Regions from separate parts of the Niveibacterium sp. COAC-50 genome, predicted to be linked through region 1. Evidence: predicted binding sites of a transcription regulator. Region 1 holds the regulator's gene; each other region holds the start of a gene.
What was found. Region 1 encodes FNR, which switches genes on or off when oxygen is low (the NO sensors DNR and NnrR bind a similar motif). Its sites were predicted from a motif close to TTGANCTAGNTCAA; they were not measured.
Positions count from the first base shown of each region.

Region 2: a site for FNR is predicted at 1,448-1,461, ahead of napF (ferredoxin-type protein NapF). Genes of this name have one in related genera too.
Region 3: a site for FNR is predicted at 1,358-1,371, ahead of HH302_RS04025 (DUF2249 domain-containing protein). Genes of this name have one in related genera too.

Region 1 is NZ_JABCJM010000003.1:376,474-379,745, reverse strand. Features, by position in the region: gene HH302_RS14920 (alpha/beta hydrolase) at 1-985, shown strand, start outside; gene HH302_RS14915 (SirB2 family protein) at 994-1,374, shown strand; gene fnr (fumarate/nitrate reduction transcriptional regulator Fnr) at 1,375-2,115, opposite strand; gene hemN (oxygen-independent coproporphyrinogen III oxidase) at 2,211-3,272, shown strand, end outside.
Region 2 is NZ_JABCJM010000004.1:246,964-250,235, reverse strand. Features, by position in the region: gene napA (nitrate reductase catalytic subunit NapA) at 1-538, opposite strand, end outside; gene HH302_RS16735 (chaperone NapD) at 579-890, opposite strand; gene napF (ferredoxin-type protein NapF) at 896-1,399, opposite strand; gene HH302_RS22780 (GNAT family N-acetyltransferase) at 1,519-2,577, opposite strand; gene HH302_RS16720 (VOC family protein) at 2,514-2,885, opposite strand; gene HH302_RS16715 (hypothetical protein) at 2,914-3,272, opposite strand, start outside.
Region 3 is NZ_JABCJM010000001.1:901,711-904,982, reverse strand. Features, by position in the region: gene HH302_RS04030 (LysR family transcriptional regulator) at 1-918, shown strand, start outside; gene HH302_RS04025 (DUF2249 domain-containing protein) at 952-1,296, opposite strand; gene otsB (trehalose-phosphatase) at 1,467-2,204, shown strand; gene HH302_RS04015 (O-acetyl-ADP-ribose deacetylase) at 2,207-2,758, shown strand; gene HH302_RS04010 (FUSC family membrane protein) at 2,900-3,272, shown strand, end outside.

The DNA of each region.
Region 1 (3,272 bases):
TCTGGTGCGGCATTTGCGCGATGCGGGCTTCGATGTGTACATCACTTCGTGGAAGAACCCCGATGCAGCGCTCCGCGACGTTCGTTTCGATGATTACCTGCAGGAGGGGGTGGATGCGATAGTTCAGGTCGCTCGCCAACTATCCGGGGCGGACAAAGTACATGCGGTCGGGTACTGCATCGGCGGTACGGCCTTGTCGATGTACATGGCATGGGCGAATCGCCACTACACGCCGGATGAGATGCCGGTTGCACACTGGACGCTATTTACGACATTGGTGGACTTCGCCAAGCCGGGCGACGTGGAGGTCTTCATCGATGAAGGGAGCGTCCGCTACCTGACGCGGGCCATGGAGCAGCGCGGTTACCTCGACGGCCGCGACATGGCTACATCGTTCCGCTTGCTGCGCTCGAACCCGTTGATCTGGCAATACGTGGTTCAGGGCTACCTGATGGGCGAAAAGCCGCCGTCGTTCGACGTGCTCTACTGGAACATGGATACCACGCGCATGCCCTATGCCATGCATGCGTGGTACTTGCGAGAGCTCTACCTCAAGAATCGCCTGATTGAGGCCGATGCGCTGACCGTCGCTGGCGAGTCGCTCGATCTTGGGCGGATCACCCAACCGCTGTATGCCGTTGCGGCCGAAGACGATCATATTGCCCCGTGGCGGCAAGCATTTCGGGTGGCCAATTTCGTGCGTGGAGACAAGCGCTTCGTGCTGTCGTCCAGCGGGCATATCCTCGGGATCGTCAACCCACCCGTACAGCCGCCGAAACGCGAATACTGGATCGGCACGGCTCACCGGACCGACAGCGCGCATGGTTGGCGTGAGCGCGCCGACCACCACGCCGGAAGTTGGTGGGACGATTGGTTCAGGTGGCTGGACGAGCGTTGCGGTGAGCGTGTCGCACCGCCACCCGTGTGCAACGAAGCCTTTCCTCCGCTTGCCGCTGCTCCTGGTGACTACGTCATGGAACGCTAACGAGGCCGATGGATTACCTGCTGCTCAAACATCTTCACGTCAGTTTCGTGGTGCTCTCGGCAACAGGATTCATCGCCAGAGGTATCGGCGTCCTGATTGATGCGCCTTGGGTGCGCCAGCGTTGGGCGAGGGTGGTTCCGCATATCGTCGATACCGGATTGCTCGCCTCGGCCGTCGCCTTGGCCTGGACCCTTCGCGTAGCGCCGTTTCGTGACGACTGGTTGACCGCGAAGGTGCTTGGCTTGCTTGGCTACATCGTTCTGGGGTCTTACGCGCTCAAGCGCGGGCGCACACGCCAAGCAAAAGCGGCCACATTTGTGGCCGCTTTGTTGGTGCTGGCTTACATCGTGTCGGTCGCGCTGACAAAACGACCGACGCCGTGGTGGTAACTACACGTTCGCGCGGCCAATCAGTCGGCGCAGTCCATCCGCATCCAGAATCTGGATGTGCTTCTGGTGGACGCTGATCAAGCCGTCATCCTGGAATTTGGAGAACGCCCGGCTCACTGTCTCCAGTTTCAGACCGAGGTAAGAGCCTATCTCCTCGCGCGTCATGCGAAGGTGGAACTCCGAAGCGGAGTACCCACGAAGGCGCATGCGTTGCGATAGGTTGATCAGGAATGCAGCCAGACGTTCTTCTGCGCGCATCGACCCGAGCAGCATCATGATGCCTTGCTCGCGGACGATCTCGCGGCTCATGAACTTGTGGAACTGGCGCTGCAGGGGTTCGATGCGGCGCGAGAGTTCTTCGAGCCGTTCGAACGGAATCATGCAGACGTCTGAATCCTCAAGTGCAACCGCATTGCAGACATGCCGATCCGTCGAGATGCCGTCGAGTCCGAGGATCTCTCCGGCCATCTGGAAACCGGTGACCTGATCCCGGCCGTCTTCGGTCAGGATGTCGGTCTTGAAGAAACCGGTGCGAATCGCATAGATTGCTTCGAAAGGCTCCCCAGCACGGTATAAATGCTGCTGCCGCTTGACCTTCTTGCGTGCAGTGATGAGGCCGTCGATCCTTTCAAGATCGACGTCGTCAAGACCAACGGGAAGGCAAAGCTCCTTGAGGTTGCATTGGGTGCACGCGGTGCGAAGATTGACGGCCGTCAGCGGAATCGTGGCGGGTTTTTCCAAGGCGGGTGCTCCAAGTGGGCTAGTTGATGGCAATCAAACGGCTCCGACCGAGTTCATGACACCTTCCGGCATCCACAGAGAGAAAAAAATAAACAATGAATCAGAATGAGCAGACGCCGGTCTTCGACCGCGATCTCATCCAGCGTTTCGACGTTTCCGGCCCGCGCTACACGTCGTATCCGACCGCGGACAGGTTTCACGAGGGCTTTGGACGCAGCGACTACGCAAGACATCTAGGTCTGCGCGCGCAGGGCGGCCTCAAAAAACCCCTCTCATTATATTTCCACATTCCATTCTGCGATACGGTTTGCTTCTACTGCGCGTGCAACAAGATTGTCACGAAGGACCGTAGCAGGGCGGAGCGCTACCTGCGCTATCTTGACAAAGAAATGGGTTTGGTCGCCGGACAGCTCGCCGGCTCGCACGATGTTTCACAAATGCACTGGGGCGGCGGCACACCGACCTTCCTGTCGGACAGCGAGATCCGCGAATTGTTTCGTTCGATCCGCCGGCATTTCAACCTGACGCCCGGTGGCGAGTACTCGATCGAGGTAGACCCGCGCCGCGTTTCCGCTGAAACCGTTGCGCTGCTTGGGGCCGAGGGCTTCAACCGGATGAGCGTCGGTGTTCAGGATTTTGACCCGATCGTCCAGAAAGCCGTCAACCGCATCCAGTCTGTTGAGGAAACCGCGGCGGTCATCGCGGCCGCGCGCGCGAATGGTTTCCGTTCGGTCAGTATCGATCTGATCTACGGATTGCCGTTCCAGAGCGTCGAGCGCGTCAGCCAGACGCTGGATCGCGTGCTGGAGATCGCCCCGGACCGTCTTGCACTCTACAACTATGCCCACCTGCCGACGCGCTTCATGCCGCAACGGCGGATCAATGCGGGCGACTTGCCGAGTGCGGACCAGAAACTCGAGATCCTGGGCATGGCGATTTCGAAGCTGACTGACGCGGGCTACGTGTTCATCGGCATGGACCACTTCGCGCGGCCGGACGACGAGATGGCCGTGGCTCAGCGCAACGGGCGTTTGTATCGCAACTTCCAGGGCTATTCAACGCACTCGGACTGCGATCTGTTGGGCTTCGGCGTTTCCTCCATTGGCAAGGTAGGCCCGGCCTACGCACAGAGTGCGAAGACGCTTGAGGCCTACTAC
Region 2 (3,272 bases), on a different contig from region 1:
GCGCGTTGGGGTCGAGGTTGTTGGAGCGGAAACCGGCCTTCATCAGCTTCGATGCCGCGTAGCCTTCGAAGATCGTCCACTGGCCCGAGCCGAACATCGCAATCGATGTGGGGCCCTTTTCCTTGATGGCAGCCTTCCACTTGCTTGCCATGATGTCGAAGGCTTCGTCCCACGACACGGGCACGAAGTCACCATTCTTGTCGTATACGCCGTTCTTCTTGCGCAGCAGCGGCGTCGTCAGGCGGTCGGCGCCGTACATGATCTTCGACAGGAAGTAGCCCTTGATGCAGTTGAGCCCGCGGTTCACTTCCGCGTCCGGGTCGCCTTGCGTTGCCACGACGCGCCCGCCTTGTACGCCGACCAGCACCGAGCAGCCGGTGCCGCAGAAACGGCAGGGCGCCTTGTCCCAGCGCAGCGTGTTGTCGACCGGCTCGGCCGTAGCCGGCGCAGCCTTCGGGGCCGCGAGGCTTACACCTGCGGATGCAGCGGCCGCTGCAGCGGCGTTGGCCTTGATGAAATCGCGTCTGTTCAGTGACATGCTGCCTCCGGAAAGGTATTCGTCTTGTTCTTGTGAGGCCTCAGCCCGCGTGGGCTGAGGCCTCACATGTATCGGGTTGGGTAGCGGCCGGGGCTGCCGTCGTGGCTGCGCCTTCCGGTTCGTGGTCGGAGTATTCGTAGGCCAGCGTGAGGCACACGAGATGTTCCACCAGCTGCACTTGCGTAAGGGTCTCGGTCGTTGCTGCGCCGGGGACATCTTCGACTGTGACGACGAGCTTGCCGGCATCGTCGTCCCGCCCGTGGATCTCTACGCCCGGCAAGGCCGTCAGCGCTGTGCTGACGGAATCCAGATGCTCCGGCTTTGCGCGTATCACCAATCCGACGATTCGCATGTTGTTCATTCCCCCGCGACTGATTCGGACGGTGCCCGCAAGGCCACCGCATGACTTGGACACACTCCAACACACGCGCCGCAGCCGGTACAGCACGACGCATCGATGGCCGGCTGGGCAAGCGCACGGAGCTGGGGTCGGAACGTAATCGCCGTCACCTCACATGCTTCGCCGCATACCCGACACTCCACCCCTTGCAGCGCAAGACACCCCGGGCCAACTTGCGCTACATGCGCAAACGCCGCGCGGCCCTCGCTGCGATCGAGCGCGCGCGGCAAACAGGCCACGACACATTCGCCGCAAAGGCTGCACGCCGCCTGGTCGAACTGCGGCGACGGATAGCCTTCCGCGTCCAACGCAAGCAAGCCGACCGGGCACGCGCTCACGCAATCGCCGCAACGTGTGCAGCGGTGCAGGAAGCCTTGCGCGTCGCCGGCCCACGGCGGCAGGTAGCGTTCTGTGGCGGTCGGGCGCGCGCCCCCGAGGAATCGACGTCGTGTTGGATCCATGCACCACCCTTGTGCGCCGGATTGGGCGCGCGTATTTCCGTTGTGGCATTGACGCGCGTCAATGCGGGTGACTTAGCCCTTACTAATCAAGGGGTTATTGTGCGGTGCAAAATGGCGGGTCATGCTTGCCTGAGCCGCCGCGCGAGGTCTGACACGCGGATCAGGTAGTGGAGGCTGCCGTCTGCGGCTTCACGTTCGCGCGCGAAACCGAGCTTCTCATGCAGGCGCATCGCGATCTCGTGGCCGGGCAGCACGCGGCTGCGCAGCGTTACCGCGCCGTGCGAGATCAGGTGCGCCAGGGTCCGCGTGAGCAGCCGCCGATGCAGGCCGGTGCTGCGGTACCAGGGGTGAATGTTGATCGAGAGGATTTCCCAGCTCTCGGTATCGTACGGGCGCATCAGTACGTATCCGGCCAGGCTGTGTTGCAGGTGTTCGGCGATCACGCGCCCACCGCATGCGAGGGCCGCGGCGTGATGTTCGCGCTGGGTTTCGGCGGAGAAGAGACCGCTTTGCGCGGCGATCAGGTCGCCCAGCGTCAGCGCGTCGAGCTTCGCCATCTCGTCGAGCAGATGCGCTTCGTGGCTGCGTCCGCGCTCGCTCAGCGGCTGCAGGCCGTGCTTGAGGCGCAGCAGGGTCAGCTGCAGCACGCGCGCATCGTTGCTCGCGCGGTGGCGTTCGACATGCAACTCGGCCTGAACTTGCGCCTTCGTGTCGTGCCAGCGATTGGCTTCTTCCTCGCTCAGCAGCGTACGCAGGTTATCGAGGCGGAAGGCCGGCACGCGCCCTGCGGCGTCGAACAGCAGCGCCAGCCAGGTGTAGTCGTTGGCCCAGCCGTCGGTATACACAACCTTGCCCGCCAGCTCGCGGTTGAGGACTTCGGCCACATGCTGCGCCGGGCGCCCGTGCTGAAACAGGCTGTCGCGCGAGATGTGGTGAATCGCCTCGGCGCTGCTGTCCCAGTGGGTCCATTCTGCTTCTGGGCAGACCAGGGTGCACAGCGCCCGGTTGTTGCCCAGCGCGAGTCCGATTTCGATCGGATAGCTGCGCGGACCGAAGCCGGAGGCCTCGATGTCGATGACGATCGGCGCCTCGCCGGCGAGGTTCGGCGGGGCGCTCAGCGCCGCTCCTCCATCAGGGCGAGCAGATAGCCATCCGGGTCGCGGAAGAAGCCCATCCACAACTCATGGTCCGGCATGCGGGCGATCAGCTGCGGGGCCCCTTCGAACTCGACGCCGAGGTCGCTCAGTTCGTCCATGGCCGGCTCGATCGCCGGCACCTTGAAGTAGAGGCACACCGTGTTGCCGGGGGAGCGCGGCGCCGGGCCGCCTTGCAGCATCAGCCGCACACCCGCGCAGTCGAGGAACACCAGATTGCCGGAGCGGAACAGGAAGGGAAGGCCGAGCGCGTCGCGGTAGAAGCGCTCGGAGGCGTCGGCATCGGCCACGTGCAGGGCGATCTGTCCGAGGCTGGATAGGTGGGTGCTCATGCAGCGTCTCCGTGGGCAGCGGTGGCGATCATTGTGGGGTGCCGGCACGGCGCCGTGCAATCGTTGCCGCACGCCGGCCTGCCCAGGTCATCACGCCGCCGAGCGGCAGGCAGACAAGCACTTGGCCGATCGGCTTCAGCAGGTACAGCAGCGCGGCCAGGGTGCCGCTCGGGTGAGCCAGCGCAACGCCGAGCGCGAGCGCTTCTAAACCCGCCATCAACGCGCCGCTCGCCATCGCGAAACGCTCGGCGCCGCGCCAGGCTGAAATCAGCACGATCAGCCACGGCAGCGCGAGGAAGGCGAACAGCGTTACGGCCGTGATCGGGTCCGGCGTGCCGGCGACGCTCGGGCGCGTGTAGGGCAGCAGTGCGAACACGAGCGGCGTCG
Region 3 (3,272 bases), on a different contig from region 1:
GATCGCATCGAAGCAATGACGATCTTCACTAAGGTGGTGGAGCTAGGCAGTTTCGCCGCTGCAGCGGAACATCTGAAACGCTCCACCTCCGCCGTCTCACGCCAGGTAGCGCAACTCGAAACCTTGCTCGACGCCCGCCTGCTGCATCGGACCACCCGCCGCCTCTCGCTGACCGAGAACGGCCGCGCCTACTACGAACGTTGCGTGCAACTGCTGGCCGACATCGCCGAGGCCGAAGAACTCGCCGGCGCGCGCGACCCCAAGCCACGCGGCACCCTGCGCCTCACCGCCCCGATCAGTTTCGGTGTGAGCCACCTGGCGCCCGCCATCGCGGCCTACGTGGCGCGCTTCCCGGCGGTTCGCGTCGACGTGGCCTTGTCAGACCGGCAGGTCGATCTGATCGAGGAAGGCCTGGATCTCGCGATCCGCGTGGGCGAGGTCGGTAGCCAGACACTCGTCGCGCGGCCGATCGGCCAGGCACGCCTGATGATTGCCGCGGCCCCCGCCTACCTCGCGGCCCATGGCGAGCCCCGCCATCCGGCCGATCTGGCACGGCACGCTTGCCTGACTTACGCCTACGCTTCGGAGGGTTTGAACTGGGTGTTCCGCGGCCCCGAGGGCGAGCGCATCAAGGTGCCGGTGCGCGGACCGGCGCACGCCAATAGCGGCCCGCTGCTGGCCGAACTGGCCGCACAGGGGCTCGGCCTGACCTCGGCGCCGGACTTCATCCTGCAACCGCTGATCGACAGCGGCCGGCTGGTCGAAGTGCTCGGCGCCTGGCGCGCACAGCCGCTGACGATCTACGCGGTGTATCCAACGCGCCGCCATCTCTCGGCGGCAGTGCGCGGCTTTGTCGGCCACCTGAGTGACTGGCTCGCGAATGCGTGCGCTGGAAAGAAAACGGGCGCCCAGACCTGAGTCGGGACGCCCGTCGCGCTAAAGCCGCCGCGTTCAGTTACCGCAGCCGCAGCCTCCCGCACCGTTGCCACCGCAGCCGCCACCAGCGCTCTGCTGGGCAGCTGCCTCGGCGTAAGCGCCCAACTGCACACGGAAGTCGATGACGATGTTGCCCGGCTCGCGCGCCACATAATCAATCTTGATCTGGTCGCCATAGCGGTGGCGGATCTGATCCAGCAGGGGCAGCGGATCGTGGTCGTTCTGGAAACGCATCACGTCGCCATCGTTGAGCGACTCAAGCGCGCCAAAGATTGCGGCGTGGCGGAAACGCTTGGAAATGGCACGCGCATCAAAGCCGAAAACGCCGTTTTCTTGCGCAAGGGTGTCGGAACACGACATGGATCACCTCTTGGGGTTCGTTGGGGTGCAGCCAGTTTCGCGGCCACACGGCTTTGTTTCCTTGAGCCGGAACAAGCGGCCGGACGCACAGTCAGGGATAATGCACACCCAGTTTCCGCGGCAAGCGTCTATACCCAGAAGAGCGCGCACGCCCAGCAAGGACTACCCCCATGCAAACAAAATCCCCCCCGCGCCTCGCGGCAGAAGCCCTCGCCTTTTTCCTCGACTTCGACGGCACCCTGGTTCCGTTCGACAAACCCGACGAAACCGTGCCCTTGGTCGACGATGGTCTGCGCTCGTTGCTGACCGAACTGCGCAACCGTGCTGACGGTGCGCTGGCGATGGTCAGCGGCCGCAGCATCGAAGTCATCGACAGTCTCTTTGAACCGCTGCGCCTGGCCGCTGCGGGCGAGCATGGTGCCGAATGGCGCTTCACGCCCCACGCCACGCGCGAGCAACTGGTGCCGCCGCCGGGCCTCGTCACGGCGCACGCCGCTTGCGAGCAATTCGCCAACCTCACGCTCGGCGTGCGTTTCGAGCGCAAGGCCTTGTCGATGGTGCTGCACTTCCATCGTCATCCTGAGCTGCGCGAGGCCGCAGCCAAGGCGGCTGAATCCGGCTGCCTGCCCGGCAGCGGCGTGCGCGTCATGCACGCCCGCGGCATGGTCGAAGTCAAGCCGGTCGAAGCGAGCAAGGGCGCGGCGATCAACCGCTTCATGCAGGCCTTCCCCTTCGCCGGGCGCAAACCGGTCTTCATCGGCGACGACATCACCGACGAAGATGGCTTCCTCGCCGTCAATGCGCTGGACGGCATCTCGATCAAGGTCGGCCCCGGCAATTCGCATGCGCGCTATCGCCTGCCCGACGAGGACGCGGTGCGCGACTGGCTGGAACAGTTGCTCGATTGAGCGTGGCGCAGGCCGACGCACCGGATTCCCGCCTGCACATCTGGCAGGGGGACATCACCACCCTGGCGTTCGACGCCATCGTCAATGCCGCCAACAGCAGCCTGCTGGGCGGCGGTGGCGTGGACGGCGCGATCCACCGCGCGGCCGGCCCGCAGCTGCGCCAGTATTGCGCGGACCTGGGCGGATGCCCCACTGGCGAAGCGCGCATCACGCCAGGGTTTCGCTTGCCGGCGCGCCACGTACTGCACACCGTTGGCCCCGTGTGGCGCGGCGGGTCGCACGGCGAGCCCGGTCTGCTGGCCGCCTGTTTCCGAGCCTGCTTGGCGCTGGCCAACCAGCATCAGCTCAACACCATTGCGTTTCCGGCAATCAGTTGCGGCATCTACGGCTACCCGCCCGAACTCGCGGCACCGATCGCGGTCGAGGAATCGCTGACTGCGCTGGCGTGCCGCGATAAGCTTCAGATCACGCTTGTCGCGTTTGACACCGAAATGGTCGAACACTTCGCCACCGCCCTGTCTGGCCAACGCGGCGCTCAGGGCCAGAAGCGCTGATTGCGACCGATGCAGCAGCAGGCCAACCCCACAGGCAAGCGCGCCACGCCAAACGGATCACCGAGAACACCCATCCGCCATGACGCCGCCGCGCGCGTGGCTTGCGCATTTTCTGACCGTCTTTAGCAGGTGCTGACCACGATGCCGCAGCTCCCCCGTCTGCTCTTCACCCATACGATCTACAACGGGATCGGTTGCGCCGCTGGCGTGCTGTTACTTGCCCTCTGTGGCTACATGGTCGGCGGCTTCGCGCTCGCGGCGGTACTCTCCAGCGGTGCAATGGCGGTCAGCATCGCCGACGTGCCGGCGCCTGAGGGCCACAAGCTGCGGCAGCTCCTGCCCGCATGGCTGGGCACGGCACTGGTCACGCTCCTCGTCAGTGCGAGCCACGCGCAGCCGATTTTGCTCGGCTTGGAAATCACCGTCGTCGGCTTCGTCGCCGGTCTGCTCAGCGCATGGGGTCGCCTCCTGCTGCCGATGGGCTTCAGCCTCGTACTGGCAACCGTGTTCGCCA